DNA from 4 places in the Neobacillus sp. S1115 genome. Region 4 is predicted to be linked to each of the others. Evidence: riboswitches for the same ligand, from Rfam matches in the RefSeq annotation. Region 4 holds a riboswitch; each other region holds the start of a gene.

Region 1 (8,039 bases), 1.8 Mb from region 4:
CCCCTTAAAAATCTCAATACCTTAATTATACAAAAAAGACTGCCGGCAAACCCGAAGTTTTTCGAATTTGTCGACAGTCTGAGAGACCATCATTTCGATGGTCTCTTGAACTTAAGTTACTATTTTTGTGTTTGCCCCGCTATTTTTCGTAATAATTGATTAAGAGAATTCAATTCCTCTTCAATTTCAGATAGTCGTTTTTCCAACGGGGCTATGTTTCCTTTTACATACTCTAATTTTTCAAGATTATGTTGCAGTTGTAAGTATTCGTCTTTCAACTCTAAAATTTTATACTCAATCTGTTTTTTATCCATTATTGGTTTCACTCTCCATAAGTCTTAAATCTTCTTTCTATGATTACAAATCCGATGTGTTTTCGCTACTATTCTGCCCATTTGCTTTCATCCCCAAAAAAAGAACCGCCCGCAGGCGGCTGTACATGTAATAAACTACCTTGAAGTTGTAGCTAAAGTTGCTTCAGGTGTTGTTACCTTGTCATAGAAGTCAACGAATTGGTCACGCTCGTCACTATTTCGATAAGCCATTGCCACCCGTGGATGCTCATTAAGGACACCAGAGATCATATAAGGAATGATATAGCCCCATTCCCACTTTTCTCTCATTTCTAACATATGCTTTTCGATTACACCAAGTAACGGTTTAAGTTCATAGCTTGGTTTTTTTATGTAGCTGACAAGAAGCTCTGTATTGCAGTTCCCTGCCGCCCGTCCCATGCCGTAAACAGATGAATCTAGGAAGGTAACTCCATTTTGATGTGCTGTCAAGGTATTAGCAAATGCTAACTGCAAATTGTTATGCGTATGAATACCAAGCTGCTTGTTAGGAAGCATCGCTTGAAACTTTTTCACTTGATGTGCAATATCAGCCGGATCTAAGCTTCCAAAAGAGTCAACGATATACACAACATCGACTGGACTTTCTTTGACCATTTCCATGGCTTCAATAAGCTTCTGTTCAGGCACACTAGATAAAGCCATAATATTGAGAGATGTCTCATATCCTAAATCATGGAACATTTGGACAAGCTCCAGGCCCTTGTCCACTTCACGGATATAGCAGGCTACCCGAATCATATCCAACACACTTTGCTCGCGAGGCAGGATATCGTTGGGATCGACACGGCCAATATCTACTAATGCAGATAGCTTCGTGAATTTTTTCTCAGGAATGATTTCTTTCAGAAAATGATCATCTAAAAATCTCCATGGATTAGGCTCAGTTGCGTTCAGCAGCTTAGCGGAGTTTTTATAGCCAATCTCCATATATTCAACGCCAGCCGCACTTAGTCCATTATACAAGTCCTGGACAAATTCGATACTGAAATCCCAATTGTTTACTAAACCTCCATCACGGATCGTACAATCTAAAATTTTGCTGCGATGTTCCATAATTTTAAATTCCCCCTGTGGTTATGCTCATTCGTCATAATTTGAATATATATACCATGAATCATTTAAAGGTGTCAAACTTACATGTCAGCCGTTCTAAAAATATATGATAAAATTGTTAAAGTATTTCTATATTAATACTACTATCATTTTATCACTTGGCTCCAATACTTTGACGTCGCATTTGTCTATTTCTTTGTAATTCACTTTGTTTCCAAATGTATTTTTGCATATATAACCTAAGCACGTCATTCATTGACTTTCCATTTTTTTCAACAGCATCTCTAAAACTTTGGATTATGTTTTCTGGTATTTCAAAATTTACTTCTACATTTTTATTTCTGTGTTCCTGGCACATTTTATACCTCCTGACAGACCAATCTATCCATTTTTCCTGGGTAGTCACAAAGGGATGAATATTTAGAATATTTGTATAGAAACTATCATATCAGGTGAAAACGCGTACATTTTTATTAACTTTTCGACAAATTACGACATAATTAAGGAATCAATGATGTATGTAGAGGATCTTAAAAGCCTAAATGAGGCATGAGAACCGTCCCCATGCCTCCCCATGCATCAAATTCTTCCGATATACTTTGGGTCTCTAATGATTCCTGGGTTACCGGGAACCCAGTTAGCTGGGACTCCTTCTCCGGTGCTTCTTCCGTATTGTACCCCTTGTATGATCCTTAGTATTTCGTAAACATTTCGGCCAACTTCTAATGGGTATACCAATTTGGATACAATTATTCCATCTGGATCGATAATGACGGTTGCTCTTAAGGCTGCCCCAACTTTTTCATTTAGGACTCTGTATGCTTTACTGATTTGGTGTGTTCGGTCACTAAGAAGTGGAAATGATACCTGAGAGGCATTGGGAGATACCTCAGCGAATACTTTATGGGCATATACACTGTCCGTGCTGATAGCAAGGACATTTGTATTAAGTGTCTTTAGTTGATCCTTAATAGCAGCGACCGCTGCCAATTCTGTCGGTCAAACAAAGGTAAAATCACTTGCATAAAAAAATAAAATAACCCAGCTTCCACGATAGCTTTCTAGACGAAGCTTTTTTATTTTCTTTTCTGCATGATCATAAGCTTCTGCTTCAAATAGGGGCGCCATATCCGTTGTCTGTGCACAAAATGGCTGCAAAGACCCATCAAAATGACCCTCTCGCCTGTTAAATTCCATTTTTTCACCTCAGATCATCACCTGAATCTTAATTCCTTGCTGCAGTTCATTTTTTGATACCGTTACCACAAATAATATATGTTTAGGTATTTGTCCCATTGAGCCTATTTTGGATAGCTTTTCCATTTAACCACAACAATAGTGTTGTAGATTTTTGTTGACAGAAAATCAGAACAGGTGTATCTTTACTGTTAATTAAATATTTTCGAATATTCTTATCAAGAGAGGTGGAGGGACTGGCCCTTTGAAGCCTCGGCAGCAGACACGTTCGTACTGTGCCAATTCCAGAAGCGAGTGCTTGAAGATAAGAAGAGATTTAGTAATAGCTATTACCCTCTTCTTATTTTTGAGAAGAGGGTTTTTTATTACACCGAGAAAGAAGGAATAATTAATGACAGCAACACTAGTAAAAACTCCATTCAAAGCTGACCATGTCGGCAGCTTTCTTCGAACAGAACCGGTTAAAGAAGCTAGAAAGGCTTTTGCTAATGGGGAAATTGATGCAGATGCCCTGAAGGCGGTTGAGGATCAAGAAATTGAGAAATTGGTTCAAAACCAAATTGGAGCAGGCTTAAAATCCATTACAGATGGTGAGTTTAGACGTTCATGGTGGCATCTGGATTTCTTGGCTGGTTTGGAAGGTGTAGCATTTTTTGAAAATGAATATATCAGTAACTTCAAAGGCGCCCAAACAAGAAACAACGCCATTAAAGTAGTGGGCAAAGTGGACTTTAATGATCATTATATGCTAGAGCATTTCAAGTTTTTAAAGCAGGCAGTTGAAAAATATGGAGATGGCAGCCAAGTGGCGAAGTTCTCCATTCCAAGCCCGAATATGTTATTTACGAGAATTCAAGGCGATGAGTATTACAATGGCAACAGCGAACAACTTTATAAAGATACCGTAGCGGCTTATCAAAAAGCCATCCAGGCTTTCTATGATGCTGGCTGCCGTTACTTGCAATTAGACGACACATCTTGGATTGATTTTGTTTCAGAAGAGCGAATCAATGCAGTGGTTGAAAAAGTTGGCTTGGATGTACATGAAATCATCAAAACAAGAGTAAGTGCAATCAATGAAACCATTGCCGATAAGCCGGAAGATTTGACCATTACCATGCATATTTGCCGCGGCAACTTCAGATCCACCTACATCACAAGCGGCGGGTACGATCAAATTTCCGATGCCATTTTCGCTGAGCTAAATGTGGACGGGCTATTCCTAGAGTATGATGATCAGCGTTCTGGTGACTTCGAACCTTTAAAAGGCTTCAAGCGTCCTAACCTAACCGTTGTACTAGGATTATTCACTTCTAAATTCCCAGAACTCGAGGATCCAGAATCTATTAAGGCAAGAATTAAAGAAGCAAGTCAATTTATTCCATTAGAAAACCTGGCAGTAAGCCCTCAATGCGGCTTTGCCAGCACAGAAGAAGGAAATATTTTAACGGAAGAAGAGCAGTGGAATAAGATTAAACATGTAGTGGCTATAGCTAAGGATGTTTGGGGAACCATTTAAACCCACTAGGAAAGGCCGCCTTCCATTTGTATGATGGAAGGCGGCCTTTTTTTCGATTGGCTGTTTTTGTAAACAATGTGTCTCTAAGATTCCATCTGAATTTGGAAATTTACCCAAACACCTCGGTGCCTATTGGTTGCCCTTGCGAACATATCTTTTTCGGTTTCGGTCACCCATACCCTTTATTGGTTACCGTACCATCATATTTTTTTCGGTTTCGGTCACCCATACCCTTTATTGGTTACCGTACCAACGTATTTTTTTCGGTTTCGGTCACCCATACCCTTTATTGGTTACCGTACCAACGTATTTTTTTCAGTTTCGGTCACCCATACCCTTTATTGGTACCGTACCAACGTATTTTTTTCGGTTTCGGTCACCCATCTCCTTTATTGGTTACCGTACCAACGTATTTTTTTCAGTTTCGGTCACCCATACCCTTTATTGGTTACCGTACCAACGTATTTTTTTCGGTTTCGGTCACCCATCTCCTTTATTGGTTACCGTACCAACGTATTTTTTTTCAGTTTCGGTCACCCATACCCTTTATTGGTTACCGTACTAACAAATTTTTTTTCGGTTTTAGTCACCCATACTATTTTTTAGTCGCCTAATTATATTATTTCCAGAACAGGCGATCATACAAACAATAAGCTATTTTTTCCTTCTTGAAGCAGTTTTTAAAATAAAATGCAACAATCTTCTCGGAATGAACTCTCGATATTTCTGTTTTTTAAATTTATATCTATGTTCCTACTTTAAAGATTTCCCAAATATTGAATAATCTGTTAACATAGAATGATAAAATCTGAGGTAACTAGATTGGATTTACATAACTGGAGGAATGACTTACTATATGGGGGATTTCATACAAAAGGCAGAGGATCATCAAGCAGTGCTTTCTCGTTCTAAACGAGTATGGATGGCGATTGTTCTCGGTTCACTTGCAGCATTTGGACCTTTATCCATTGATATGTATTTACCGGCCCTGCCAAATATCGCAAAAGATTTCCATACAAACGCATCATCTGTTCAACTCAGCCTGTCGCTTTTCGTGATCGGTTTAGCATCTGGGCAGCTGCTCACTGGACCTATCAGTGATGTAACCGGTCGCCGAAAACCACTTTTAGTCGGCTTAATGATTTACTTTATCGTGTCCCTTTTATGCGTACTTAGCCCTTCCATTTGGGGATTAATTATATTGCGGCTCATTCAGGGCTTTGCTGGATCAGCAGGAATTGTCATTTCAAGGGCGATTGTCAGAGATTTATATTCAGGAACTGAATTAACCAAGTTTTTTGCACTTCTTGCATTGGTGAACGGGCTGGCCCCAATCCTCGCTCCGATTATTGGTGCGCAGCTGCTTAAGGCATTTCCATGGCAAGGTGTCTTTATTGTTTTAAGTATCATTGGAATCGTAATGTTTTTTGTCATTCTTTTTGGTTTGCCTGAAACGCTGCCTAAAGAAAAGCGTTCGGCTGGGGGCATGAAGAATACATTTAGACCTTTTTTAAAACTAATCATGGATCGAAGCTTTATGGGATATGCTTTAGCGCAGGGCTTAGTCTTTGCAGGCATGTTCGCGTACATTTCAGGTTCTCCCTTTGTCGTACAGGATATTTACGGTGCCTCCCCGCAAATGTTTAGCATGATCTTTGCGATCAACGCGATCGGGATTATGATCATGAGTCAAACAACAGGCAGGTTGGCAGGGAGAATCCCTGAAGCTAAACTGTTCCAATTCGGATTGGGAATGTCCGCAACAGGCGGAATCATTTTACTGCTTCTTTTATTTTTACAGGCAAAGCTAATTTTGGTTTTGATTCCATTGTTTTTCGTTGTATCCAGTGTAGGAATGGTAAATACAGCAGGATTCTCCTTAGCTATGCAAACACAAGGAAAAAATGCGGGAAGTGCTTCTGCCTTGCTGGGTGTTACTTCCTTTACCTTTGGTGGATTTGTCGCTCCCCTCGTTGGTATAGGCGGCGGGCAGACGGCCATTCCGATGGGCGTAGTGATTTTATGTGCCGGTTGTGGAGCGGTGTTATTGTATTGGATTCTAGTAAAGAGAAACCGAAAAGAGTTGGAAAATAAGATTCGCAATTAAAAATTGTAAAATCGCGAATAAGAGAGTTGATTTCGCAAATAAAACTTGTAAAATCGCAAATAAAACTTGTAAAATCGCAAATAAAAGCGCTGGATTCACAAAAGTTCGTAAAATCACAAATAAAAGGGTTAGTTTCGCTAATAAATGTGCTGAATTCCCAAATAGAACTTGGAAATTCCTCTAAAAAGAGGTATTTTCATACTTTCCGACGGCCTTTCTATTGAATTTCGCCTCATATTTTTAAAAAAGAACACCTTCCATTTTGTATGGAAGGTGTTCTTTTTCTATTTTCCTTCAAACCAGCGGCGGGCATTATCGACCATCATTAGGTTAATTTGTTCTTCCGTTACTCCACTCGCTTTTAATTCTGGGATAATTTCTTCAAGCACAAAAGTCATCGTCCATTTCGGGAGCACATGTTCAATTAGTCCTTCAGGATACCAATCCATCGAGCAGCAGTGATCTTGTGATAAAAACATGCGGTCTGCATAGCCTTGCTTCGCCAGTTCGATAACGGTTGTGTTTCTATTTTCAGTTGTACACTCAGCGGTTAAGCCATAACGGTCCATGCCGATGAATACTCCATGGTCGAGTACCTTCAATATGTACTCCATGTTATCGGTATCTCCGGTATGCCCGATCAGAATCCGCTTTGGATCCACTCCCTCTTCAAGAAGGATATCAATTTGGTTTAAGCCGGTGCCTGTTCCTGGATGAGAATGTGTCATAATCGGTACACCTGTCCGCTTTTGAGCACGGGCAACGGCGCGGATAACCTTCTCAACATCAGGGGTGACCCCTTGTGCGTCCGTGGCACATTTTAAGAACCCTGCTTTAATGGATGTGTTCTGAATTCCGACTTCAATATCGCGGACAAACAAATCTGCCATATAGTCGATGTCGCGGTTTTGGAAATGTGGTGGGATATAGTGATAGGAGTAGATTCCTGTTGCGGCGATAATTTGAACACCCGTTTCGCGGGAGACTCTCTCAATAAAGCGGATATCACGGCCAAGTTCCATGACGGTTGGATCACAGATGGTTTTCACACCGAGTGCTTTTGCTTTGTTCACTTGTACCACTGCTCTAGCGAAGTCTTTCTCCTCATCATACAAATGGGGAAATTGCACGAATACAGACTCAGAGCAAATACGCATGTGCTCATGGATTAACGTTAAACCCAGTTCAGAAGATTCAACTTGTCCTGTAACAGAATTAATAATTGTCATTATTACTCCCCTTTCACCTTCGGTCCATTGAAATTTTTTTAAAAAAATAATCCATAACCTAAGGCTGTAGCACAAAGAATGTTAACGCTTTCAAATTTATGCATAAAAAAATGCATCTGGTACTAATCTCTTTTGGTAACTTTTAAAAGATTATGAATTATCTGATAGATATATTACCAAGCTTCTTCCTGTAAAGTCAATTATGTTTTTGTAAAAAATTCCAGAATCGTTACTAATCTTGAATTCTTGTAGCTTATTATTTTTCTGTGAAAAAAATTAACCCAATTACTAGAATATTCTGTTATTAATGTATTATTATTATAGTTGTAACCGATTTCAACGGAAGTTTTAAAAAAATCTATTTGGTGGTGATTTGTTCAATGTTTACACGTCATTTTGAATTCTGGCCAGAACGGCTGCCGAAAACTTTACCGATCCCTGAATCAACCATTTACGACAATCTGGAAATGACGACAAAGCGTTATCCGAATAAGACGGCAATTATTTTTTACGGAACAGAAATCACCTATAAACAACTACACGCAGAAGTTAATAAACTAGCAGGATATCTGCAGAAA
Region 2 (8,039 bases), 170 kb from region 4:
GTTACAAGCTTGCAATTGGTGCTGTGGGCGGTTCCAAGAAAGCATTTGAAATGACTGTAAAATATGCAAACGGCCGTCAGCAATTCAAAACACCAATTTCCCAATTTAATTTAACAAAAGAAAAATTCGGAACATTGGCTTCTGAAATTTATGCTGCTGAAAGCTCCGTATGGCGTACAATCGGCCTATATGAAGAAAACCAAGGCAAGCTTTCCGATGAAGAAACTAAAGATATTAAGAAACTTGCGGATTCTATCGCTGAATATGCCATCGAGTGTTCATTAAACAAATTCTTCGGCAGTGAAGTACTTGCCCATGTGGTTGACGAAGGTGTGCAAATCCATGGCGGTTACGGCTTCATGCAGGAGTATCCAATTGAAAGAGCCTACCGTGACGCACGTATCCAGCGTATTTTCGAAGGAACAAACGAAATCAACCGTCTTCTTGTTCCAGGAACGCTTGTGAAAAAAGCGATCAAAGGCGAGCTTCCATTATTCCAAAAAGCAATGGCCCTTCAAGAAGAATTAATGATGTTAATGCCTGAAGAGCCAGGCGATGAGCCATTGGCACAGGAAAAATATCTAGTAAAGCAAGCTAAGAAACTTGCGCTGGTTGCTGCTGGTTTATCAGCTCAAAAATTTGGCAAGGCCCTTGAAAAAGAGCAAGAAATCCTGGCAAATATCGCTGATATCATTTCAGATGTATATTCAATGGAATCTGTTGTGTTACGTACTGAAAAAGCAATTGCCAAAGACGGTGCAGAAAAGAACCAACAGAAGCTTCTTTACACTCAAATCTTCTGCCAAGAAGCGTTTAACCGTATCGAAGCTGTTGCTAAAGAAACCCTTGTGGCTGTTGAACAAGGCGACATGCTGCGCATGATGCTTTCCACACTAAGAAAGCTGACTCGCCACACTCCAATCAACGTAATTGCGAAAAAACGCGAAGCTGCCGATGTCATCATCGAAGCAGAACGTTATTTAGTTTAATATCTTGTAACAGGTCCCCTTTGTTCATGTAGGGGCCCTTTTTTATTTTTGAATTTTTTCGAAACTTGGCAGGATTTTCACGAAATTAGTCGAATTGTTTGGTTGGATATTTTTTATTTTGAAAATAGTTATGGTAATATTCAATTATGACTGAATTTTAGTAAAAGGCGGTGAAAGGATGTCTTTGACTTTTTACTGGTATCCGAAGTGCGGAACATGTCGAAACGCAAAAAAGTGGCTTGACCAGCATGAAGTTAATTACGAGCCAGTACATATCGTGGAAAACCCTCCATCCCGTGAGGAAATTCGAGATTTTTATCAAAAAAGCGGCTTGGAATTAAAGAAGTTTTTCAACACTAGCGGAATGAAATATCGTGAATTAGGCGTTAAAGACAAATTAAAGACCGCTTCCGAAGATGAACTGTTAGACTTGCTTGCGTCTGATGGCATGTTGCTGAAACGCCCGATTTTAACAGACGGTGAACATGTCACTGTCGGCTTTAAAGAAGATGAGTTTGAGAAAGTATGGACGAAATAGTCCACATTAAATTGGCAATCGATATATTTCGATGATAGATATTATTAGCAAAATCATGGAGGGATTTAGACAATGAGTACACCAAAAGAATTGCGTTATACTGAAGAACATGAATGGGTAAAAAACGAAGGCAGCCTCGTGCGTATTGGAATCACCGACTTTGCACAGCATGAATTAGGAGACATCGTGTTCGTTGAACTTCCTGAAGTCGGCGATGAGATCAATGCCGGCGAACCATTCGGCAGCGTTGAGTCTGTTAAGACGGTTTCCGAACTTTATTCTCCCGTAAGCGGCAAGGTTGTTGAAATTAACGAAGACCTGAACGATAACCCTGAATATGTGAACGAATCTCCATATGAAAAAGCATGGATGATCGTGGTTGAAGTCTCAAATAACGGCGAGCTGGATGAACTGCTGACTGCTGAGCAATACGAAGAAATGATTAAAGAAGATTAATTTTTTGAGCGAAAAAGCGCCCATTGCGGGTGCTTTTTCTTTTTATTACCACTTTTTCTTCTGCGTTAATGGGGAAACTATAAATAAAATTATATGGCAGGTGGAAAAAATGGCATTGAATCAACATAAGATAGACGTAACAGACCGGGTAGTGGGCAAGCTCAAAAATGGAGAATTAGAGCTGTTTTTGGAAAATCAGTCAATCGGCATATGTAAGCTTCCAGAGAATGTTCAAATGAAGCTCGAACATCATTTTGAAGCCGAAGGCCAAAAAATATATCAGCATGTCACCACAACAGAGGGCCGGGATGCCAAGTATACTGACTGTGATGATGGTGGATGGTGCTGAGACATGAAAAGATTCCATCATCTTTTAAGCAAATTCCTATTTTTAAAATACTAATGATGGTATAGTTGACATACAAAGATGTGTACACGTATTAGTAATTCCGGAATATGTTAACAGTAAACCACTTCATATCAGGTGATGGATGATGAATGATTCGTATGTTGACAAAGTTCTTATTGTGGAAGGAAAGTCGGACAAAAACAAGGTCAAGAATATTTTAAAAGAGCCCGTCGAAATAATTTGTACAAACGGGACCATTAGCCACACAAAGTTGGATGAGTGGATTGATATTCTTGAGGACAAAGATGTCTACATTCTTGTTGACGCCGATGCTGCAGGTGAAAAGCTGCGCAAGCTTTTTAAAAGAGAATTTCCAAATGCAGAGCATTTATATATAGACCGAATGTACCGCGAAGTGGCAACCGCCCCAGAGCACCACTTAGCAACGGTTCTGCTGGGGGCAAACATTGACGTGCATAAAGAGTTTTTAGAGATGGGCTGAAGTTACTGATGTTAGAATGGAATCGAGATGAATTTTCCGCGTTTTGGGAGAGCGGCGAGCGCGGCGTAGTTTACTTTTATACACCCATGTGCGGGACCTGCCAGGTGGCCGGGAAAATGCTAGTTGTCGCGGAGGCAGCACTTGGGGATGTTAGTATTGGAAAAATGAACTTAAACTACTACCCTGATTTGGCTCGGTCTTTTGCGATTGAGAGTGTGCCGTGTTTATTGTTTGTGGAAGGTGGGCGTGTTGCAGAGACGCTTTATGCATTTCATTCGGTTCCGTATGTGTTGGAGAAAATAAAAGGGTATTTGAGATGATGAACAGACGCCGGGCGGGGCGTCTGTTTTTTGGTTTGAGGAAAAAGATAACCATTAAGGCGTCTTAGAGCCCGAGCTGCCGAAAAATCGAGAGGAAGGGTAACCAATAAAGGGAATGGGTGCCCGGTCCGGTGCAAAATCGAGAGGATAGGTAACCAATAAGGGATATGGGTGCCCAAACCGCTGTAAAACCAAGAGGAAGGGTAACCAATAAAGGGAATGGGTGCCCGGTCCGGCGCAAAATCGAGAGGAAAGGTAACCAATAAGGGGAATGGATGCCCAAACCGCTGTAAAACCAAGAGGAAAGGTAACCAATAAAGGGAATGGGTGCCTGGTCCGGCGCAAAATCGAGAGGAAAGGTAACCAATAAGGGGAATGGGTGCCCAAACCGCTGTAAAACCAAGAGGAAGGGTAACCAATAAAGGGAATGGGTGCCCGGTCCGACGCAAAACCAAGAGGAGGGGTAACCAATAGGGGATATGGGCGCCCGACCCGCTGTAAATCCAAAGGGAAAGGTAACCAATAAAAGGAATGGGTGCCCTAGCCGTAAACTTATTATCCCCCAATACCCAAAAAGGTAATTATTTACTCAAAAAACGACCATTGACCATGTCCTATTAGTTTGTAGTTTTCCTTAAGAACCCTTCGAATCATTTTCTTAGAAAAAACACCCCCGCACCACTCAAACACCAAATTCGTCGTAATCTTAAACTCAGGAAAAAGCAACCTTAACTCCCCAACACTGCGCAGCACTACAGACTCCAGTTTCTCCTGACAACCACACGTATTACAAACCATTTTCCTCTCCCCAACAGAAACAGAAAATGAGCTGCACTGCTGACAATAAGGACCCTTTTTCAGTTCCTCATAACTATAAGCGGGCTTTGTAGCATTTGGATAATCACCTTGATCCAGAGAAATTAACAGGTCTGCCAATCTCTCATGGCCACCATTAAGGTTTGATGGGATATTTTCTAATTTTCTTATGAAGCGATTGAGTTGTGTTGGGTAAATAACATGATTGTTTTGAGGAGCATTGTATAAGGCGAACGTGGGGTTAATATGAACCACGTAGGATTCAACCGGCAAATTAAATCTGTATTCGTCGAGAAGCTGCCGCAGCTTTGACTCGCTCCGAATTAATTGAAGGATAGGGTCGTCAATTTCGGTATCATTTTTACAAAAACGGTCGGGATCAGATTTATAAATATAGTCTCCTTCAAAATTTTTAACATCAATCAGGTAAATTGTTTTTTGAAAAATAATAATAGTATCGATTTGAAAGTATTTTCCTTTCAATTTAAAGAGCAAGTCATTTAATACGATGCAGTTATTCTTCAATCCTTCGGTAATAGCATCAAACATCACTTCTCCTTGATAGCCTTTTTCAAGAGAGTAATACTGTAATACTTTCTCCTGTCTGTATCAGCAAGTGCCATACGCGGGTTTAAGGCACGTAACATAAGCAACTCCTTTGGTACTCCGCGCGATTTTTTTGGTATAGGCATAGTCCGCATCCTCTCAAATAATTAAAAATACCCATATCCAATTTTACTTCAACTTACTGAAACGCAAATTAGAATGTATGAATATTTTGTTAACATTACCAGCATCCAGCATAGTCCGACATATTTCTCGGGAAATGTTAATATTTCCCCACCCGTCCGAAGATAATGTCGAGCAATTCATAAAGGAATAGGCGAATCGCTGCTGAATAGTAATTGGTATAGACGTGGATTCCGGAGTGATTAAAATGATAGAAGAGGTTAATAGCTTTTTAAAAACATTAAAAGACCAAGGCCATATTCTTCCGCTAATTCAGCACGCAGAACTTAGGATTAGCCTAAGCACCACCGAACAGCAATCGGTTCAACTGGTTATTAAAAACGGGGAAATATTCGCCCTCTATGACTCACACTCGGATCAGGCAAATTGCCAAATCCACGGCGGCCCGCAAGAACTAAAGCAACTTCTCGGGGGGCAAGAAAGATTAAGGGTACTGCAACGGAATGGCGCCCTGAACGTAAAAGGCGCACTAAGGACCATATTACTACTGGAATCACTATTTTATTTAACTAAAGGTCAGACAAATCTTGCCAAAATAATTTAATCAAAGGTATTGACTCGGAATTAAAGTTCAGGTATTATTTTTTTAGAATATTCAAGCAACGAACAGCAAACTAAATATACATTCTTATCAAGAGCGGCGGAGGGACTGGCCCGTTGAAGCCCGGCAACCGGTGGACCACACGGTGCTAAATCCAGCAGAGCAAACGGGCTCTGAAAGATAAGAAGAGCGGAGAACCCCCATCTTCTTATAGGAAGCATGGGTTTTATTTTTATATTGGGAGGGAATAAGAACTATGTCAGAAAAACAAAAGAAGTTAAGGTTTGAAACATTAAGTGTTCACGGTGGACTCTCACCAGACCCTGTAACAGGAGCACGGGCGCTACCTATCTATCAAAATAACGCCTACCAATTCAAAAGCACAGAGCATGCCGCCAATCTATTCGCGTTAGCGGAACCTGGGTACATATATACACGGATTCACAATCCAACGACAACTGTTTTTGAAGAAAGAGTATCGCTTCTAGAAGGCGGCGTTGGCGCACTGGCAGTGGCAAGCGGTATGTCTGCCATCACATTGGCCATCTTAAACATTGCCGAAGCGGGTGATGAGATTGTTGCTGCATCCAATCTATATGGTGGAACGTATAATCTATTTGCAGTGACCCTGCCTAAATACGGGATTAATGTGAAGTTTGTCGACCCAGAGAATCCGGAAAACTTCCGTGCCGCCATTACGGAAAAAACAAAAGCTGTTTTCGCTGAAACGATCGGCAACCCAAGCTTAAGAATCCTGGATATTGAAAAAGTAGCCAATATTGCTCATGAAGCAGGGGTTCCTCTTATCGTGGACAATACCTTTGCAACACCATACTTGTGCCGTCCAATTGAGCATGGCGCTGATATCGTCGTTCACTCCGCAACCAAGTGGATATTAGGTAATGGAACAACTACAGGGGGCATTATTGTCGACGGAGGCAAGTTCGATTGGAATTCACCGAAATTCCCTGGCTTAACAACGCCAGACTCCAGCTATAATGACCTTGTTTATGCAGAGGCACTTGGACCAGTTGCTTATATTATTAAAGCACGCGTACAGCTTCTCCGCGACATGGGGCCGGCTTTAAGCCCGCAAAGCTCATTCCAGTTTGTTCTTGGGTTAGAAACGCTTCATGTACGGATGAAAGAGCATGTCGCCAACACCAAAAAGGTAGTGGAATACTTGCATAATCATCCTGCGGTTGAATGGGTTTCTTATCCGGGGCATCCATCACATCCTGACTATGAATTGGCACAAAAATATTTACCTAAGGGCGCTGGTTCAATGGTTGTATTTGGCATTAAAGGCGGAAGAGAAGCCGGTGCGAAATTAATCGATGCGATCACCCTATGGGCGCACGTGGCTAATGTCGGCGATGCCAAGAGCTTAATTATCCACCCAGCAAGCACCACACACCAGCAGCTGGATGCGGAAGGATTAAAGTCAGCGGGTGTTTCTGAGGACTTGATCCGTCTATCCATTGGAATCGAAAATGTTGAGGACTTAGTGGAAGATTTAGAGGACGCAATCGAAGCTGCAACAGGCTTAACATCTTTAAAAACCAATGCCTAAATTTTCCTTAAATAGTTTTTTGAAAATGTAGAATTTTGTCGTTGACACTACTATCTAACCGTGATACTATTACTTTCATAATAATAGTATTAATGCATGTATAATTAAATATAGGATAGCTTTTGCTCTTATCAAGAGAGGTGGAGGGATGTGCCCTATGAAGCCCGGCAACCGTCAATTTTATTGAAATGGTGCCAATTCACACAAAGCCTGCGGCTTTGAAAGATGGGAGAAAGGATTCATTTAATAATGATGCCTTTCTGCCTTTGCAGAGAGGCTTTTTATTTTACTAAAATAGAATTCTTTCATGAAAATTATCAAATCCTATAATAAGGACAAGAAGTAGGTGATTCAATGATTTCCATTAAAAATGTACGAAAGATTTTTTCTACCAAGCAGGGACAGTTAAAAGCTGTTGATGAAGTAAACCTGGATATAAAAGAAGGAGAAATCTTTGGTGTGATCGGATATAGCGGGGCTGGTAAAAGTACCTTAATCCGCATGTTAAATGGCCTTGAGCTGCCTACGGGTGGAACTGTCAACGTGGCTGGCCGGGAGATTTCAAAAATAAAGGGTGCAGAGCTTAGAAAAGCCCGTCAGGAAATCAGCATGATTTTCCAGCACTTCAATCTACTTTGGTCAAGAACAGTTAGCGAAAATATCTCTTTTCCATTAGAGATTGCCGGTGTGAGCGCACCGGAAAGGAAAAAACGAGTTGAAGAGTTGATCAAGTTAGTTGGCCTTGAGGGCAGAGGTGACGCCTACCCTTCACAGTTGAGCGGCGGGCAGAAACAGCGGGTCGGGATTGCCCGGGCCCTTGCCAATAACCCAAAGGTGCTGTTATGTGACGAGGCAACATCAGCGCTCGACCCGCAAACAACAGACTCTATTCTCGACCTTTTAGTGAATATCAATAAACAATTCGGCTTAACGATTGTGCTGATTACTCACGAAATGCATGTCATCCGGAAAATCTGTCATCGAGTAGCGGTCATGGAAAGTGGGCGGATTGTGGAGCTTGGTCCGGTGCTTGATGTATTTAAAAACCCTCAGCAGCCGATTACGAAACGGTTTGTCCAGCAGGTAACCGAACCGGAAAAAACAAAGGAAACAGCAGAGCATTTGCTAGAGCGCTATCCGCATGGAAAGGTCATTCAACTATCGTTTCTTGGGGAAGCAACAGAACAGCCATTAATCACACGTGT
Region 3 (8,039 bases), 2.7 Mb from region 4:
TGAAGTGATTGGAAAAATTGTTCTTTACTCGATTCAATCCGGCAAATTCCTATTGGATTTAACACTGGACGAATATCAGCAGTTCAGTACGCTGTTTGAAGAGGATATTTACGTTGTTTTGGCGCCAGAGCATGTGGTGGCGGTCCGAAATAGCTTTGGCGGTACCTCACCAGAGCAGGTAAGAGAGCAAATTAAACTTGCTGAGGGAAAACTAGAGCAGTAAGCTGTTTAATAGGTAACTAAATTACCTTTTGGGAAAGAAATTAGTAGGATATCTACATTAAAGCCAGCGCCCCTGCTGGCTTTTTATCTACTTTCAATTTGGAATGCATTTCATTTGTATAAAGTGCTAGATTATAAGATAATTCAATATGGAATCTATCTTCCAATAACTTACCTGGAGGCGAAAAATGAAACTTAGAGTATCTGTTGTTCAGTACCATCTTCACACAATCAACTCATTTGCGGAATTTGCCGCTCAATGTGAGCATTATATAAAAACCGCCGAAGAATTCGGGGCTGAATTTGTCCTTTTTCCTGAATTCTTTACTACGCAACTACTTTCCATTGGAAATGGCCAGGGACAAAGCCTGACCATCAATGACCTGCCTAGCTTTACCAACCAATACCGTGAACTATTTATCAAATTTGCAAAAGAAACCAACATGCACATCATCGCGGGGACCCATGTCCTTGAAAAGGATGGCAAGCTTTACAATACTGCTCATTTATTTTACCCGGACGGCCGCGTCGGCGAGCAGGCTAAACTGCATATCACGCCAACCGAGGTTAACGAATGGAATATGGCAGCAGGGGACTCGTTTCAAATTTTTGAAACAGAAAAAGGAAAAATTGCTCTGTTAACCTGCTATGATATTGAATTCCCGGAAATCGTCCGGATGGCGAAGGCGAAGGGTGCAGACGTGATTTTCTGTCCATCCTGCACGGACGACCGCCACGGCTTCCACCGCGTTCGTTACACAAGCCATGCCCGAGCAATTGAAAATCAGGTATATGTAGTATTAACCGGAACGGTTGGTGCGCTGCCGACTGTTGATTTCATGCGGGCAAACTTTGGCCAGGCCGTCATCATCACTCCAAACGATATCCCGTTCCCGCCAAAAGGGCTTTTAGTAGAAGGGGAAATCAACAACGACATGGTCGTAACCGCCGACCTTGACCTGGAACTGCTATACGAAGTTCGCGAGCGCGGGTCTGTGACCACCTGGCGCGACCGCCGCACTGATTTATATACAGATTGGAATTAAAACGAGGGAGGCCTTTTCATGTATCGCAGTGAATTTTACGTTTATGATCAGGACCGGCCGCTGCCGGTTTGTGTACGTAATTACACAATGGAGGACTTTGACCAGCTCATCGAAATCCAGTCCGAATGCTTCCCGCCTCCTTTTCCATCCGAGCTTTGGTGGAATGAAGAACAATTAACGAATCATGTGACACTGTTTCCGGAAGGGGCATTATGCGTTGAAATTAATGGTGAATTGGCGGGCTCCCTGACCGGAGTTTGTGTTGATTTGGACCCGTCTAATCACAGCCATACATGGGAAGAAGTGACTGACCACGGCTATATCCGCAACCATAATCCGAACGGCAACACCCTCTACATTGTCGATATCAGCGTCCGCCCAAAGTACCGCAAGCTGGGACTCGGAAAATTAATGATGCATGCCATGTACCATGTGGTCATTGAAAAAAGGTATGACCGTCTGCTTGGCGGCGGGCGGATGCCGGGCTATCATAAAGTGGCTGAAAAAATGACGCCGGAAGAGTATCTGGACGCTGTCATTAAAGGCGAGCTAAAAGACCCTGTCATCAGCTTTCTCCTTCGCTGCGGACGTGTGCCAATCGGTGTCGCCAGAAACTATTTAGAGGACGAAGAATCCCTTAACAATGCGGCATTAATGGAATGGAAGAACCCATTTAAATAATTTATAAGGGGAATCAGAACCAATGGAATTTAAACGCATTACCAATATTGAAGACCCCAATTTTAAAAAGCTTCATGATTTAATGGGACAGATTTTTCCACCGGAAGAGGTCCTAGATTATGAATTGTGGAAAGAACCGTTAGAAGACCCAAGTATCCGCGTATTCGTTGCTGTCGATCAGGACCAGGTCGTCGGTGCGACTGAGTACCGCTATTATCCTGACTGGAATATTGCGATGACCGACTTCACGATTATCAGCAAACCTGGCCTCTCGCTTGGCCGATTTTTAGCTGAAAATCGTCTGAAGGACTTAAAACAGCTTGCTGCCCAAAACGGTAAGGAGCTGTTCGGAATGTTTGCCGAAATCTATGACCCATACCGTGTAGAGCACCACGAATTTGGCGGCGTGAAGGTCATGGACCCGTACGTGCGCCGTGAGGTTCTGTCACATTTAGGCTATCAGCGCCTTGACCTTGCCTACGTGCACCCATCCTGGGAAAACAACGGGGAAGCGGTGTCTGGCCTTGATCTATGCTTCATGCCGATTAAGGAAGAAATCGCCGAAATTCCAGCATCACTTGTCAAAGACTTTCTAACTACCTATTATTCTGTGCTTTCCAATAAACCACAGGAATGGCTGGACATGGTTGAGAAATTAGCAGCAAAAGAAACGGTCGCCCTTTTGCCACTTTAATATTGACAACTCTTGAAAATTCAGATAATATACTTTTTATATATCTTTGGAAATTTAATGAAAAATCAAATAAATACTCTTATCCAGAGCGGCGGAGGGACTAGGCCCGATGAAGCCCGGCAACCTTCAAGGTATTCCTTGAAAAGGTGCTAATTCCTGCAGGTTATTTGTAGCCTGATAGATAAGAGGAGGAATAGAGCCCTCTTCTTATGAAGAGGGTTTTTATTTTTCAAAAAAATAAAGGGGTGGCAGACATGTCTGTAATTAAAGTGGCAATTCTCGGGTTCGGTACGGTAGGTGAAGGGGTTTATCGGACCATTCAATCACATAGCAATGAGCTGGCGGCAGAATTAGGGAAGGAAGTAGAGGTTGCTGCCGTCCTTGTTAGAAATAAGCAAAAGCCGCGGGATATTAGCGGGAATGTTCTGCTGACAACGGACTTCGAAGAAATTCTGCAATTGCCGAAGCTTGATGTCGTGATTGAATGCATCGTGGATAAAGACCCAACTTTTTCCTACTTAAGAAAAGCAATCCAACGGGGCTGCCACATCATTACAGCGAATAAGGAGATGTTTGCCCACCACGGGAATGAGCTTATCGAGTTGGCAGAACAGCATCAGGTGTCGGTTGGTTTTGAGGCGACAGTGGCCGGGGGGATTCCAGTCATTCAAACGCTTGGTCAGCTTTTAAAAATTAATCGTGTCCAGCGGATCCTGGGAATCCTCAATGGAACGTCCAATTTCATCTTGACCGAGATGCGGGAAAAGCGGCAGTCATTTGCCGAAAGCTTGCTGCGGGCGCAGGAAAATGGCTATGCCGAGGCGGATCCGACCAATGACGTGGAAGGCTATGATGCTTTTTATAAAACGATGATCTTAAGCAGGCTGGCATTTGGAGAAGAGCCTGACTGGCGTGATGTTGAACGGGTAGGGATTACGTCTATTACGAGTGAATTGATTGAAGCAGCGCAAAACTTAGGGTTAAGGTTTAAACATATTGCGAGCATCTGGAAGTCAGGCACCCGCATCCAGGCATCGGTGAAGCCGGTTCTGGTCGGCTCTGAGCACCCTTTTTACCATGTTGAGGGAGTAGAGAATGCGGTAAATGTAAAATCTGATATCGTTGGCGAAATCACCCTTCAAGGACCGGGCGCAGGCATGTACCCAACGGCTAGTGCCGTAATCGAGGATTTGGTCCACGTATGTCAAAGCCACGTGACGAAATCTAATTATTTGAAAACCTCAGGGGAGGACATTGAGTTGAAAAGTGAACACCAGAGGGAGTACTGGCTGGTCCAGGGTCTGGTCCAAAAATATGGCAGTCCCGCGATTACCCTGGTGGATGAAATCTCTGAGGGAATCTTTGTCCTAAAGGGTTCCAAAAAGGACATCGAGCAGCTTGCGCAAAGGCAACCATCGGTTCAATATTTTTCGATCCTGGGTAAGGAAGAATTCCTCGTGAGGGGTATTGAGGAAGCGAAGGCATTATAGGGTTGGATTGAGGGGCATCTTTATGTGATGCTCCTTTTGTTATGAATGGACATTCATTTATCCAGTGTTTTTTCCACATCTAAAGTCCTGTATTTATAGGTAGTCAACAATGTTATGCACATTATCCACAATTTTGAAAGCGGTTATCCACTGTTAGTTATTAACAGAAAAGCTGATTGTGAAAATCAGATTTTATAAGGGGTTAGCTGGTGTTGTCCACATTATTAACATTGTCCACAAAAGAGGAGGGGGAACGTGCTGTATTGCGTTCACAATCTCTTCATATATCTAACATTAATATGTTAAGAAACTGTGAAAGCCGTTGTTTTTTCAATAGCAGGAGAGTATATTAAAAGTGTAAAGAAGATAGTGAAGCAATTCACAAGGACTTCCTTACAAGACACAGCTAGCTGATCAATCCCTTTCTTAAGGGAATAACTTAAAGTTAAAATTGTGAAATACTTCACAAAAAGCTATGGAGATGATTATGATGAGATGGTACAAAACTCCTTACGCAGCAGTTGTTTGGACAGTATTACGGGTTTGGCTTGGATTACAATGGATTGAAGCAGGTTATCATAAGTTAACTGGTGGTTTCGATGCTACAGGGTTCCTAAAAGGAGCAATGGCGGCAGCAACTGGCGAACACCCTGCGGTTCAAGCATGGTATGCAGATTTCTTACAGCAATTCGCTATGCCTAACGTGGGAATTTTTAATACATTAATACCTTGGGGAGAAATGTTAGTCGGTCTTGGTTTAATCGTTGGTTTAGCCACAATCCCAGCCTTGATTGCCGGTGCATTTATGAACTTGAACTTTATGCTGGCAGGTACGACAAGCACGAACCCAATTCTTTATACAGCTGCGATGATTCTGTTATTCGCAGGTGCAGGAGCTTACTACTTCGGTCTTGACCGATATGCAGTTCCTTTTATCAAAGGCTATTTCAAAAAAGCTCATGTAAATGAAGTAAAAACGCAATAAGGCAGCACCAATTAATAATCGTTAACTCCCCCTTTAAATACATTAAAGAAGCAGGAATCCTGCTTCTTCTTTTTTTAGCTAAAAGTATAAATTCAACTACGCCTCATGAACCGTCCTCTTGGACTCCCCAATCGGCGAGTTTTCATTTATTATTTGCGATTTCTGACGCGCTGGTTTGCCGCATTTGCGCGCGCCATTGCTTCTAAATCAGCTCCATCAGCCATTTCCTTGGAGAATTCTACGTCCTGTCCATCTGATTTCATATTTTTCGGTACTTGAGGAAGTGAGGCTTTGTTTTTGTCACGACTCTTATGTCCGTGTGAACGGCCCATTAAAAAAACCCCTTTCATTTTATCGCTAGTGGAGCAAAAGGCCTGCTCCCTTTACTAGCATTTGCAAATGGCAAGGGGTCCATTAATGGAAAAATTATATAAAGTTTTTAGTTGTTATCTTTTACGTTTCGTGTAGCCGCCAGCCCGGTCCGCCATTTTAAACTCATGGCCGTACGCGACCTCCTGCATACTTGTTAAATTAGTTCTTTCCCGATCCTTATTGCGCTTCTTATTTTCTGACATCATGCTCATTCCTTTCAACTATTTGAATTAGGTAAAAATGGTACATAATGTACACTTCACCATTTTTGCCTTATCGATGAGGAAAGATACTGTCTTTAGGAAAATATATTTTTCAGCGCAGGTTTTAAATCTGGATATTGGAAGGTGTAGCCGGATTCCAAAAGTTTATTTGGCAGTACTCTCTGCCCATCGACAACCAGTGTGCTCATTTCCCCTAAGAGGGTTTTTAGGGCGATACTAGGTACCGGAAGCCAGTTCGGCCGTTTGAGGACTTTACTTAGCACTTGGCCGAATTCATTCATGGTGACAGGATTTGGGGCTGTAAAGTTGACCGGACCTTGAATCGTCTCATTTTCGATGATAAAGAGTATGGCCTTCACAACGTCGTCAATATGAATCCAAGACATCCACTGCTTTCCTGTCCCGATGGGCCCGCCGATAAACGATTTATAAGGGAGTGCGATTTTTGGCAGGGCACCTTCTGCTCGATCAAGGACAATGCCAAATCTGCAGAAAACAGTTCGAATCCCGATTTCTGTTGCTTTTGCGGCTTCCTTTTCCCATTCCATGACTGTACGCGATAGGAAGTCATCGCAGCTGCCTTCATTTTCTTCTGAAAAAGTCTTATCGAATGAGGTTCCATAATACCCGACCGCACTGGCGTTGATAAATGCTTTTGGCTTTGGGTTTAATTCGTTCATGATTTTTAGAAGCTCATGGACGGCTTCGAGCCGGCTGTTCAAAATGGTTTGCTTTCTTTGCTCGGTCCAGCGGCAGCTGTTTATGGATTCGCCAGCTAGGTTGATGATGATATCTGTTCCTGCCAGGGACGAGGCAGGGTTTGAGTCTGCTTGCAGCCATTGGACATATTGAACGCTGGGGCTATCCTGATTTGAGTTTCGCGTTAAAACAATTACCTGGTGGCCGTTTTTGGTTAATTCATGTACAAGTGCTTTGCCAACAAAGCCTGTTCCGCCCGCAATCGCTATTTTCATTTTTCCGCCCTCCTTATTACCTTTATTTTATTATATTTTTTGACCAATATGGTAAATTAGAGTGGGGGTGACCGTGATGGCTATAATTACAAAAATCACCACACAGCAAAAAAATACAGACCGTTTTAATATTTTTATGGATTATGGCAAAGGTGAACAGTTTGCCTTTAGTGTTGACAGTGATGTTCTGATCAAATTTGGCTTAAAAAAAGGGATGGAAGTGGATGAATTTTCTCTTTTGGAAATTCAATATCAGGACGACATCCGAAAAGCCTACAATTTAGCAGTTCATTACCTGGCAAGGCGAATAAGGTCGGAGAAAGAAATACGAGACTATCTTGTTGAAAAAGAAATGGAAGAGCCAGTTGTAAATGAAGTGATTCATAAGCTGACAGCTCAGAAATACATAAATGACAGGGAATTTGCCTTCGCCTATGTGCGGACACAGGCAAATACCACGGATAAAGGCCCTGATGTGGTCAAGCAGGAACTGAAACAAAAGGGGATTATCGAGGTAATTTTGGTTGAGGCGCTAAAGGAATTTCCGCGGGAACAGCAAATCGAAAAGGCCGCAAAGCTTTGTGAGAAGTTTTTCAAAAAGGAGTCTAAGGATTCGCTGCGGATTCAAAAACAAAAGTTGGAACAAATGCTGCTTCGTAAAGGGTATTCGTTTGAGGTTATTCAGATTGCGCTTGAGGATGCGGGTACGATGAGAGCTGATGCTGCTGACGATGATGGCGGTGGTGGTGGCGAGCTTGAAGCAATCCGTTATCAAGGGGAAAAGGCCGTTCGGAAATACTCGCAATATAGCGGTTTTGAATTCGAGCAAAAAATGAAACAGGCACTTTATCGGAAAGGTTTTTCCATGGAGTTGATTGAAAAGTACTTGTCTGAGTTGTAAAAGACAATATGCTATCCCTTTGGAAGAAAAATGTCTATTAAGAGGCTTTTAAAAGACAAAACGGGTGCGGGTTTGAGTGGAAATGTCCAATAGAGAGCTTCTAAAGAACAAAACCGGAGCGGCTCTAAGTGGAAATGTCCAATAGAAAGCAGGTAAAGGACAAAACGGGTAGGGCTTGGAGAGGAAATGTCCAATAGGAGATCTCTAAAGGACAAAATACCCTAGTGGCCGCCTCAAAATGTCCTTCATTAAGCTGATGAGGGACAAAATACCAGGGGGTCCGGGTCAAAATGTCCTTCATCAAGCCCATGAAGGACAAAACACATCAGGAGCCGCCTCAAAATGTCCTTCATCAAGCCCATGAAGGACAAAATACATTAGGAGCTGCCACAAAATGGTCTTCATCAAGCCAATGAAGACCAGACTGCCTCAGATACCGTCTCAAAAAGT
Region 4 (8,039 bases):
TTCCGCTTCGTCGAACATCTTGGCATTACCAATGTAGCGCTGCTCCATCGGTGTCACCCCGCGTTCAATAAAGCTCTTTCCTTTCATCCCTTCCGGAAGCATATCGGCAATTCCTTTTAAAAGGACCTTTCCGATTCTAGGAATTTTATTAAAAATCTCCAAATCGCCAGGTTCGCGGTAAATATTATAGCCGCCAAACAATTCATCAGCGCCTTCGCCTGAAAGAACAACCGTAACATGCTTTCTCGCTTCACGGGCGACAAAATATAATGGAACACAGGCTGGGTCGGCAAGCGGGTCATCCATATGCCAAATAATTTTCGGAACTTCTTTCATATATTCCTCAGGCGTAATGATATAACTGATGTTTTCTACGCCAAGCTTTTCAGCTGTTTCCTTGGCAACATCAATTTCGCTGAAGCCATTGTGCTCAAATCCGACGGAAAACGTTTTAATAGACGGATGGAATTGCTTTGCAATCGAGGCAATGATGGAAGAGTCAATCCCACCTGATAAGAAGGAACCAACCGGAACATCACTGCGCATATGCTTTTCAACCGAATCAAACAGAATATCACGGATTTCCTTTACGAAATCATCTTCCGATTTTAGTACTGGGTGAAAATGTGCCTTCCAGTAGCGGTTCATTTCCATCTTCGAGCCGATTTTTTTTGTAAAATAATGGCCTGGTTCAAGCTTTTTAATTCCTTCAGATAGGGTATCAGGTTCTGGAACAAACTGATAGGTTAAATAATGCTGCAATGAATCATAATCCAGCACATCATTTTTAAGAGCCAGCAAAATGCTCTTTTTCTCAGAAGCAAAGAAGGTTCTGTCACCATCCTCCATATAAAAGAATGGTTTAATTCCAAACGGATCTCGTGCCCCATAAAGTGTTTGTTCCTGCTTATCCCAGATTACAAAAGCAAACATCCCGCGCAAGCGTTCAACTGCTTTTTCTTTTAGATGGCTGTAGAGGGCAATGATAACCTCTGTATCAGAGCTTGTGGAAAAAGTTAGTCCTTCTTTGAGCAACTCTTCACGAAGCTCGACATAGTTATAAATTTCACCGTTAAAAATAATCCAGTATCTTTCGTTTTCATACGTTAGCGGCTGGTGCCCGGATTCAATATCAATGATACTTAACCGGCGGAAACCAAATTGAATATGATCATCATAATAATAACCATCATCATCTGGTCCACGATGGGTTATAATATCGTTCATATTTTTAAAAAGCTGCTTTTCTTCGTCACGATAATTTTGCGTTTTGTCATGTACACAACCGATAAAACCGCACATTATGTACCTCACCTACTCTATTTCAAAATATCCTTTTGTAAAAACATACTCTCTAATACTACCACTTTTTTTTCAAAAATGGCACTGTGAACAAAAGGAAAATCATGTATCATCATTTTTCACTTCAATAGTCCTACTTAAACATTTTATTCCAATTTTTAAAACACTGAACAAGAAAATAGACGTTTAATGAAAAATGGGAGTTACACCTTAATGCAACTCCCACTCCATATTATTTTCCTTCTGCCTGCTCACGTAATGCATCTGCTTTATCAGTGCGTTCCCAAGGGAGATCAACATCCGTACGGCCAAAATGTCCGTAAGCTGCTGTTTGCTTATAGATGGGGCGGCGTAAATCCAGCATTTTAATGATTCCTGCAGGGCGCAGGTCGAAGTTTTTACTTACTAAGTCAACCAATACCCCTTCGCTGACTTTGCCTGTGCCAAAAGTATCGATGGAAATCGATACCGGTCTTGCTACACCAATAGCATAGGCAAGCTGGACTTCACATTTTTCAGCTAAACCTGCTGCGACAATATTTTTTGCAACATAACGTGCAGCATAAGCGGCAGAACGGTCAACCTTTGTCGGGTCCTTACCGGAAAAAGCGCCTCCGCCGTGACGGGCATAGCCTCCGTAAGTATCCACGATAATTTTACGGCCAGTCAGTCCTGCATCCCCCTGCGGTCCGCCGATTACGAAGCGGCCGGTTGGGTTTATAAAATATTTTGTATTTTCATCGATTAATTCTTTTGGTACAACCGGATTAATGACATGTTCCTTAACATTGCGCTGGATTTGCTCTAGTCCAATTTCCGGATGGTGCTGGGTGGAAATAACAATTGTATCAATCCGAACCGGTTTGTTGTTCTCATCGTATTCGACCGTTACTTGTGTTTTTCCGTCCGGACGAAGGTATGGAAGGATATCCTCTTTACGAACCTCAGTTAACCGGCGGGCAAGCTTATGGGCTAAAGATATTGGAAGAGGCATCAGCTCTTTCGTTTCGTTACAGGCGAAGCCGAACATTAAGCCTTGGTCACCTGCACCAATTGCTTCAATTTCTTTATCTGACATTTGACCTTCACGAGCTTCAAGTGCTTGATTGACACCCATGGCAATGTCAGGAGACTGTTCATCAATCGAGGTTAACACCGCACATGTTTCCGAATCAAAGCCATATTTCGCACGAACGTAGCCAATTTCTTTGATCGTCTCACGAACAATTTTTGGGATATCTACATATGTAGAGGTAGTGATTTCGCCGGCAACTAGAACTAAACCGGTCGTTACTGATGTTTCAGCAGCTACGCGGGCATTTGCATCCTTTGCTAGAATGGCGTCTAAAATAGAATCAGAAATCTGGTCACAAATCTTATCAGGATGACCTTCAGTTACTGATTCAGAAGTGAACAAATGGCGTTTTAGTGACATCTGAATTCCTCCTATAATAATGAAATAATGAGGCTGCTTTTTTCAAAGGTTAACACCCTTTCCAAATAACCTCCATTTTGATACGGAACTCATCCCTAATAGTATGAAATAAACATCAGGTTTTTATGAAATACTACCGAAAAAACCCAACCGAAATTCTTTAGAAGATTAGTAAAGCGATTCAAACAGCACGTGTGTTTGCCAAATAGACAAAAAAACCTTTCCATGAGGAAAGGTTGAATGCAAACATTTTGCGTGCCTTTCACTCTTATCGTTCAAGGACAAGCCTTGCATCAGGTTGAGCACCTTTGCCCGAAAAACGACTAAAAATAGACATTTTCCTAGTTGCAGGTTGCTGGGTTTCATAGGGCCTGTCCCTCCACCAGCTCGGGATAAGAGAGTATCCGTTCAAGGTTAAATCATACCCCAGATTCTTAAAGTATGTCAATGTATTTTTTAGCAACATTAACCAAAATATACAATGGAGTATGATACAAAATATGCTTAAACTGTTTTTTTCATGACTTTTTAATCACCTTTAGAATAAGGTATAAAATACAGCATAATTTCGTCAATTAGTATAGACTATTATTTTAATTGTGTTATACTATTCAATATTAATATATCAAATTAAAAAAACCATAAAAAGGAAGGTTCATTAAATGAATTCTGTTCATATCCCAAATGAATTAAAGGAATTACTTAATGAAAGTAATGTCCAAGTCCAATTATCTGTGCCGCAGCTAGTTGAAAAAATCCTCAGCAGAAAAGAAGGGACACTCACTTCCACCGGAGCGGTTCGTGTTTCAACAGGAAAATATACTGGGCGGTCTCCAGAAGACAAATTCACTGTTTTGGAGGAGTCAACCAAAGATAAAATTGCCTGGGGTTCTTTAAATCAGCCAATCTCACAAGAGACTTTCGATCATCTTTATAATAAGGTATTAGAATACTTAAAACAGCAAGAAGAAGTTTATGTATTTAAAGGCTTTGCTGGTGCTGATAAGAAATCACAACTGCCGATTCAGGTCATAAATGAATTTGCTTGGCATAATCTTTTTGCCCACCAGTTGTTCATTCGGCCTTCGGAAGATGAACTTCTGACTCATGAAGCTGAATTTACAGTAATTTCTGCCCCTAATTTCAAAGCAGACCCGGCAGTCGACGGTACGAATTCTGAAACCTTCATTATTATATCATTTGAACGCCGCGTAGTTCTAATTGGAGGAACTGAATATGCGGGGGAAATGAAAAAATCAATTTTCTCTGTCATGAACTATTTACTGCCTGAAAACAATATTTTCTCTATGCACTGTTCAGCGAATGTCGGCATTGAAGGGGACGTAGCATTATTCTTCGGTTTATCCGGAACTGGAAAAACAACTCTTTCCGCTGACCCTAATCGCCGTCTAATCGGCGATGATGAGCACGGCTGGTCATCAAACGGCGTCTTTAATATTGAAGGCGGCTGCTATGCAAAATGTATTAATCTATCCCGTGAAAAAGAACCGCAAATCTTTGATGCCATCCGTTTCGGGACCGTTCTTGAAAATGTTGTGATTAACCAGGAATCGAGAATTCCGGATTACGATGATGGAACATTAACAGAAAACACTCGGGCCGCATATCCAATGGAGGCCATTGATAATATTGTCCAGCCTAGCATTGCCGGCCACCCGAATACCATTGTGTTTTTAACTGCAGATGCATTTGGTGTTCTTCCGCCAATCGCTAAATTAACAAGGGAACAAGCAATGTACCATTTCTTAAGCGGATTTACATCAAAGCTTGCTGGCACAGAGCGTGGCATTACTTCACCGCAGGCAACCTTCTCAACCTGTTTTGGTGCACCATTCCTGCCGCTGCCGGCTACACGCTATGCTGAAATGCTAGGAGAAAAAATACTTGAGCATAACGTTAATGTGTTTTTGGTTAATACAGGCTGGACTGGCGGAGAATACGGCGTCGGCAATCGTATGAAACTCTCATATACAAGAGCAATGGTGCAGGCAGCTCTTGAAGGAGAACTAAATCACGTAGAAACCGTTAGGGATACATTCTTTGGCCTAAATATCCCGCTCCATATTGCTGGGGTCCCTGATGAAGTGCTTCAGCCAATGAAAACATGGGCAGATCCTAATGCTTATGAAAAAAAGGCAAAAGAATTGGCAGAGCAATTCCGTGAGAACTTTAAGAAATTCGCTAACGTTGCCGTCGAGATTGAAGAAAAAGGCGGACCAATCGTTTAAACAGTAGAAAAAAAGAGGCTGACCTCCAAAATCAGCCTCTTTTTTCTATTTCCCGTCAACTGGTTTCCTTACTTCGACTGCCTCCGATTGCTGGAGAACAGTAAAACGATATTTACCGCTTTTTTTGATGGTAAACCCGCCGCCATACTCCGTAATATGCTTTCCATCCGTTGTTGTATAGTCTGCAACCTTCTTAAAAGTAAATTTCGATGCCTCAGCGGTTTCTAATTGAAATATCTCCAATTCTATTTCATCGGGAAGATTGCTTCCCTCGATTTCAATAAACTCGTGTTCATAAAAGCCGGTATAAAGATCCTCCGCAGAAATCATTAATGTTGATTTGCCAATTGTGATATACGGCTCCTTTACATAAATGGAAAATGCACCAACCTTCTTATCACCAACTGTGAATTGAAGATTCCAAACTCCTGAAAAAGGCAATGGTTTGAAGGTTGTTACAGTGTGAGCATCCGTTCCGTAGATTCCTCCAGATAAAGGAGTTTCAGCAAGGTGCTCTTTGACTCCTGTTTTAACGTGGACCGCATCGACCTTGAGAGATTTCGAATAATCATAGTTTCCCCATAAAAAAATCATCATCTTAGCAACGGTGCCTTTATCTTTTGCAATCCAGTCCTGAGGTGCAAGCAGGCTCACCTTGTTTGGGATACCAAAATTACTATCTGCATAAATAGGTTTCCCCTCTTCATTCTTTAATGCGAAATAATCACCCTCTTGGGCTTTGGTTATAACGGAACTGCCGCCGCCGGGATTCTTTTCCTCCGCTGTATTCGTAAAATAGAAAATCGGGGCAATAAGAGCAAGTATGAACAATGCTGCCACAGCCCCCAGTCTTTGGATGTTAAACGGCTTTCTTGGCTTGACTGTGCCTGCTTCACCAATCCTTTTTAACATGTCCGTTCTCTGTTTTGTAGAAAGCTCATGTTTCGGAAAATCCGCCATCATTTCCAGCAGCTCTTTATCCGATAAATTGCTCAAAATATTCACCCTCCTTTAATTGCTCACTTATTTTTTTCATGGCCCTAAAAAAGGTAACATTCACTTTATTTTCCGACCAGCCAAGAATGTGGCCAGTTTCCTGTGAAGAAAGCTCGGCAATGCCCTTAAGCAAAATTACATCCCGATAATTTGGCTTTAATTCGTTAATTGCTTCATATAAGCGGGCATACTCCTGCTTTTTTAAGATTTTCTCTTCAGTATGAAGTTCTTTTTGATCAGCTGATTCTCGGTTTAATCGTTCCTTCAGCTTTTGCCATACTGATTTTTTTCGATATAAATCAATGGCTGTATTTCTTGCAATGGAAATAAGCCAGGTTTTGGGACTTGCTTCATTTTTAAACCGGGAAAAGGCTTGAAGTGCACGGAGAAAAGTTTCCTGTACCAAATCCTCAACATCTGTCGTTCCGGTATAGTAAACAAGAAAATTGGTAACGTCCTTCTCATAATGAATAAACCATTTCTCTATTTGCTGAATCCCTTCCAACCTTACCCCCCCTCTCTATTTGTTAATCTCTATATAAGACGCTATTGTTTGGCAAATCTTACACTTTTCCAAAAGAAAAAAAGCAGGTGATAACACCTGCTAGTTCGTTGAGTTTAAGGATATTAATTGATATGTTAGTGTTGTGCGGCTGTTTTCCCATTCAACTTTTTTTATTAAAGCTGTACCATTTGAGTTTGTGTCCAGTGTTTTTCTGACATCCACAGGGATTTCAATCGGGTATAATCTGTATCCTTCTTTCACAAGTACAAACAGATTTTCTCCAATCCTTTTTTCATTCCCTTTTGTGACGATTAAAGTATTTAATTCAAGAGGCATACCCATAACATATCCGCTCCTCTGCTATTTATATCTTTATATTACCATTATTTGTTTTGCATTTTCATCCACTTCGTCAAATCTTCCACTACTTTTCGGTTAATTGCCGGCGGAAAATAATGTGTGAAATGATCAAAATACCAGCGTTCGACTGGCTTGTCCAGACTTCGCAGCCTTCTTTCAAGACGATAGGCGTGTTCGACAGATACATTTTGGTCGTTTACACCGTGAATAATCAGGACGGGGGCAGCCAGCCTTTCAAGCTCGAATAAAGGTGTTCTATCTTGATATCGGTCAGGGAATTTCTCCGGTGTCCCGCCGATGACCCGTTTCATCATCCTTCGTAAATCCTTCCGCTCATAGTAGGTCAAGCTCATGTCACTGACACCGCCCCAGGTGACTAAGGAAGATGCATCTGGGAATTCAATTCCCGTCAAAAGCGCCATTACTCCGCCGCGGGAAAAACCAAAGATATGTATCCTTTTTACATTAGGAAGTGATTTTAGCAGGTCGTAGGCCGCATAAGCGTCCGCACGGTCCTCTCCTGCAAAGTCCTCATTCCCTTCCCCCCCCTGATTGCCGCGATAATAGGGGGCAAAAACAATAAAGCCCTCCTGAGCAAACTGGGCAATCCGTGCTGGCCGAACTTTTCCGACGTTTTTGATTCCTCCCCGCAAATAAAGAAATCCATCAGTCGTTGGCTCGTTCTTTGGCTCTGCCAGCATCCCTATTACTCTTAACCCGTTTGAAAGGTAAATGATTTCCTTTAACTCTACATTAGGGTTTGGCGATGGAAAGCGTTTAATATCGATTATTTTACTGTTGAATGGGGTCATATGTGTCTAATCCTTTTTGTATATTAAGGGTCCTTTGTTAACTCTTGTTTAATGTTTCAATAGCTAGAGTTTATGTGTTTACTTCGATCAGCCAGTAGTTATGGACCCGTCATAACTACCCAAACCTTGTTTCCCTTTACCGTTCGGGTGTTATAAACCTTTCATAACTACCCGAACCTGATTTCCCTTTTCCGTTGGGCGTTATAAACCTTTCATAACTACCCGAACCTGATTTCCCTTTACCGTTCGGGTGTTATAAACCTTTCATAACTACCCGAACCTGATTTCCCTTTACCGTTCGGGCGTTATAAACCTTTCATAACTACCTGAATCTGATTTACCTTTTCCGTTCGGGCGTTATAAACCTTTCATAACTACCT

What was found. A riboswitch is a leader RNA that binds a small molecule or an ion and turns the genes downstream of it on or off. The one in region 4 is predicted to bind S-adenosylmethionine.
Region 1: it holds a riboswitch for S-adenosylmethionine, as region 4 does, so the genes downstream of both, ACZ5B7_RS15495 (5-methyltetrahydropteroyltriglutamate--homocysteine S-methyltransferase) here and metK (methionine adenosyltransferase) in region 4, are expected to answer to the same signal.
Region 2: it holds a riboswitch for S-adenosylmethionine, as region 4 does, so the genes downstream of both, ACZ5B7_RS25470 (O-acetylhomoserine aminocarboxypropyltransferase/cysteine synthase family protein) here and metK (methionine adenosyltransferase) in region 4, are expected to answer to the same signal.
Region 3: it holds a riboswitch for S-adenosylmethionine, as region 4 does, so the genes downstream of both, ACZ5B7_RS06845 (homoserine dehydrogenase) here and metK (methionine adenosyltransferase) in region 4, are expected to answer to the same signal.

What each region holds. Positions count from the first base shown of each region.
Region 1 covers NZ_AP038275.1:3,185,135-3,193,173, forward strand. Annotated here, with positions in the region: gene ACZ5B7_RS15475 (SE1832 family protein) at 120-314, opposite strand; gene ACZ5B7_RS15480 (aldolase catalytic domain-containing protein) at 450-1,409, opposite strand; gene ACZ5B7_RS15485 (hypothetical protein) at 1,564-1,767, opposite strand; gene ACZ5B7_RS15490 (peroxiredoxin) at 1,989-2,606, opposite strand; SAM riboswitch class I at 2,819-2,917, shown strand; gene ACZ5B7_RS15495 (5-methyltetrahydropteroyltriglutamate--homocysteine S-methyltransferase) at 2,998-4,125, shown strand; gene ACZ5B7_RS15500 (multidrug effflux MFS transporter) at 4,970-6,232, shown strand; gene ACZ5B7_RS15505 (phosphotriesterase family protein) at 6,517-7,461, opposite strand; gene ACZ5B7_RS15510 (long-chain fatty acid--CoA ligase) at 7,842-8,039, shown strand, end outside.
Region 2 covers NZ_AP038275.1:5,175,172-5,183,210, reverse strand. Annotated here, with positions in the region: gene ACZ5B7_RS25510 (acyl-CoA dehydrogenase family protein) at 1-989, shown strand, start outside; gene ACZ5B7_RS25505 (arsenate reductase family protein) at 1,168-1,527, shown strand; gene gcvH (glycine cleavage system protein GcvH) at 1,600-1,983, shown strand; gene ACZ5B7_RS25495 (YusG family protein) at 2,093-2,332, shown strand; gene ACZ5B7_RS25490 (toprim domain-containing protein) at 2,478-2,834, shown strand; gene ACZ5B7_RS25485 (thioredoxin family protein) at 2,843-3,154, shown strand; gene ACZ5B7_RS25480 (nuclease-related domain-containing protein) at 3,740-4,519, opposite strand; gene ACZ5B7_RS25475 (SCP2 sterol-binding domain-containing protein) at 4,908-5,264, shown strand; SAM riboswitch class I at 5,346-5,448, shown strand; gene ACZ5B7_RS25470 (O-acetylhomoserine aminocarboxypropyltransferase/cysteine synthase family protein) at 5,518-6,834, shown strand; SAM riboswitch class I at 6,960-7,066, shown strand; gene ACZ5B7_RS25465 (methionine ABC transporter ATP-binding protein) at 7,189-8,039, shown strand, end outside.
Region 3 covers NZ_AP038275.1:1,407,485-1,415,523, forward strand. Annotated here, with positions in the region: gene argH (argininosuccinate lyase) at 1-223, shown strand, start outside; gene ACZ5B7_RS06830 (carbon-nitrogen hydrolase family protein) at 411-1,268, shown strand; gene ACZ5B7_RS06835 (GNAT family N-acetyltransferase) at 1,287-1,949, shown strand; gene ACZ5B7_RS06840 (GNAT family N-acetyltransferase) at 1,972-2,643, shown strand; SAM riboswitch class I at 2,720-2,831, shown strand; gene ACZ5B7_RS06845 (homoserine dehydrogenase) at 2,898-4,133, shown strand; gene ACZ5B7_RS06850 (DoxX family protein) at 4,624-5,118, shown strand; gene ACZ5B7_RS06855 (YfhD family protein) at 5,268-5,450, opposite strand; gene ACZ5B7_RS06860 (YfhE family protein) at 5,565-5,693, opposite strand; gene ACZ5B7_RS06865 (TIGR01777 family oxidoreductase) at 5,789-6,688, opposite strand; gene recX (recombination regulator RecX) at 6,765-7,589, shown strand; gene ACZ5B7_RS06875 (hypothetical protein) at 7,880-8,005, shown strand.
Region 4 covers NZ_AP038275.1:5,004,731-5,012,769, forward strand. Annotated here, with positions in the region: gene asnB (asparagine synthase (glutamine-hydrolyzing)) at 1-1,302, opposite strand, end outside; gene metK (methionine adenosyltransferase) at 1,535-2,737, opposite strand; SAM riboswitch class I at 3,003-3,136, opposite strand; gene pckA (phosphoenolpyruvate carboxykinase (ATP)) at 3,400-4,986, shown strand; gene ACZ5B7_RS24525 (hypothetical protein) at 5,032-5,982, opposite strand; gene ACZ5B7_RS24530 (RNA polymerase sigma factor) at 5,963-6,487, opposite strand; gene ACZ5B7_RS24535 (DUF2584 domain-containing protein) at 6,587-6,829, opposite strand; gene ACZ5B7_RS24540 (alpha/beta hydrolase family protein) at 6,871-7,659, opposite strand.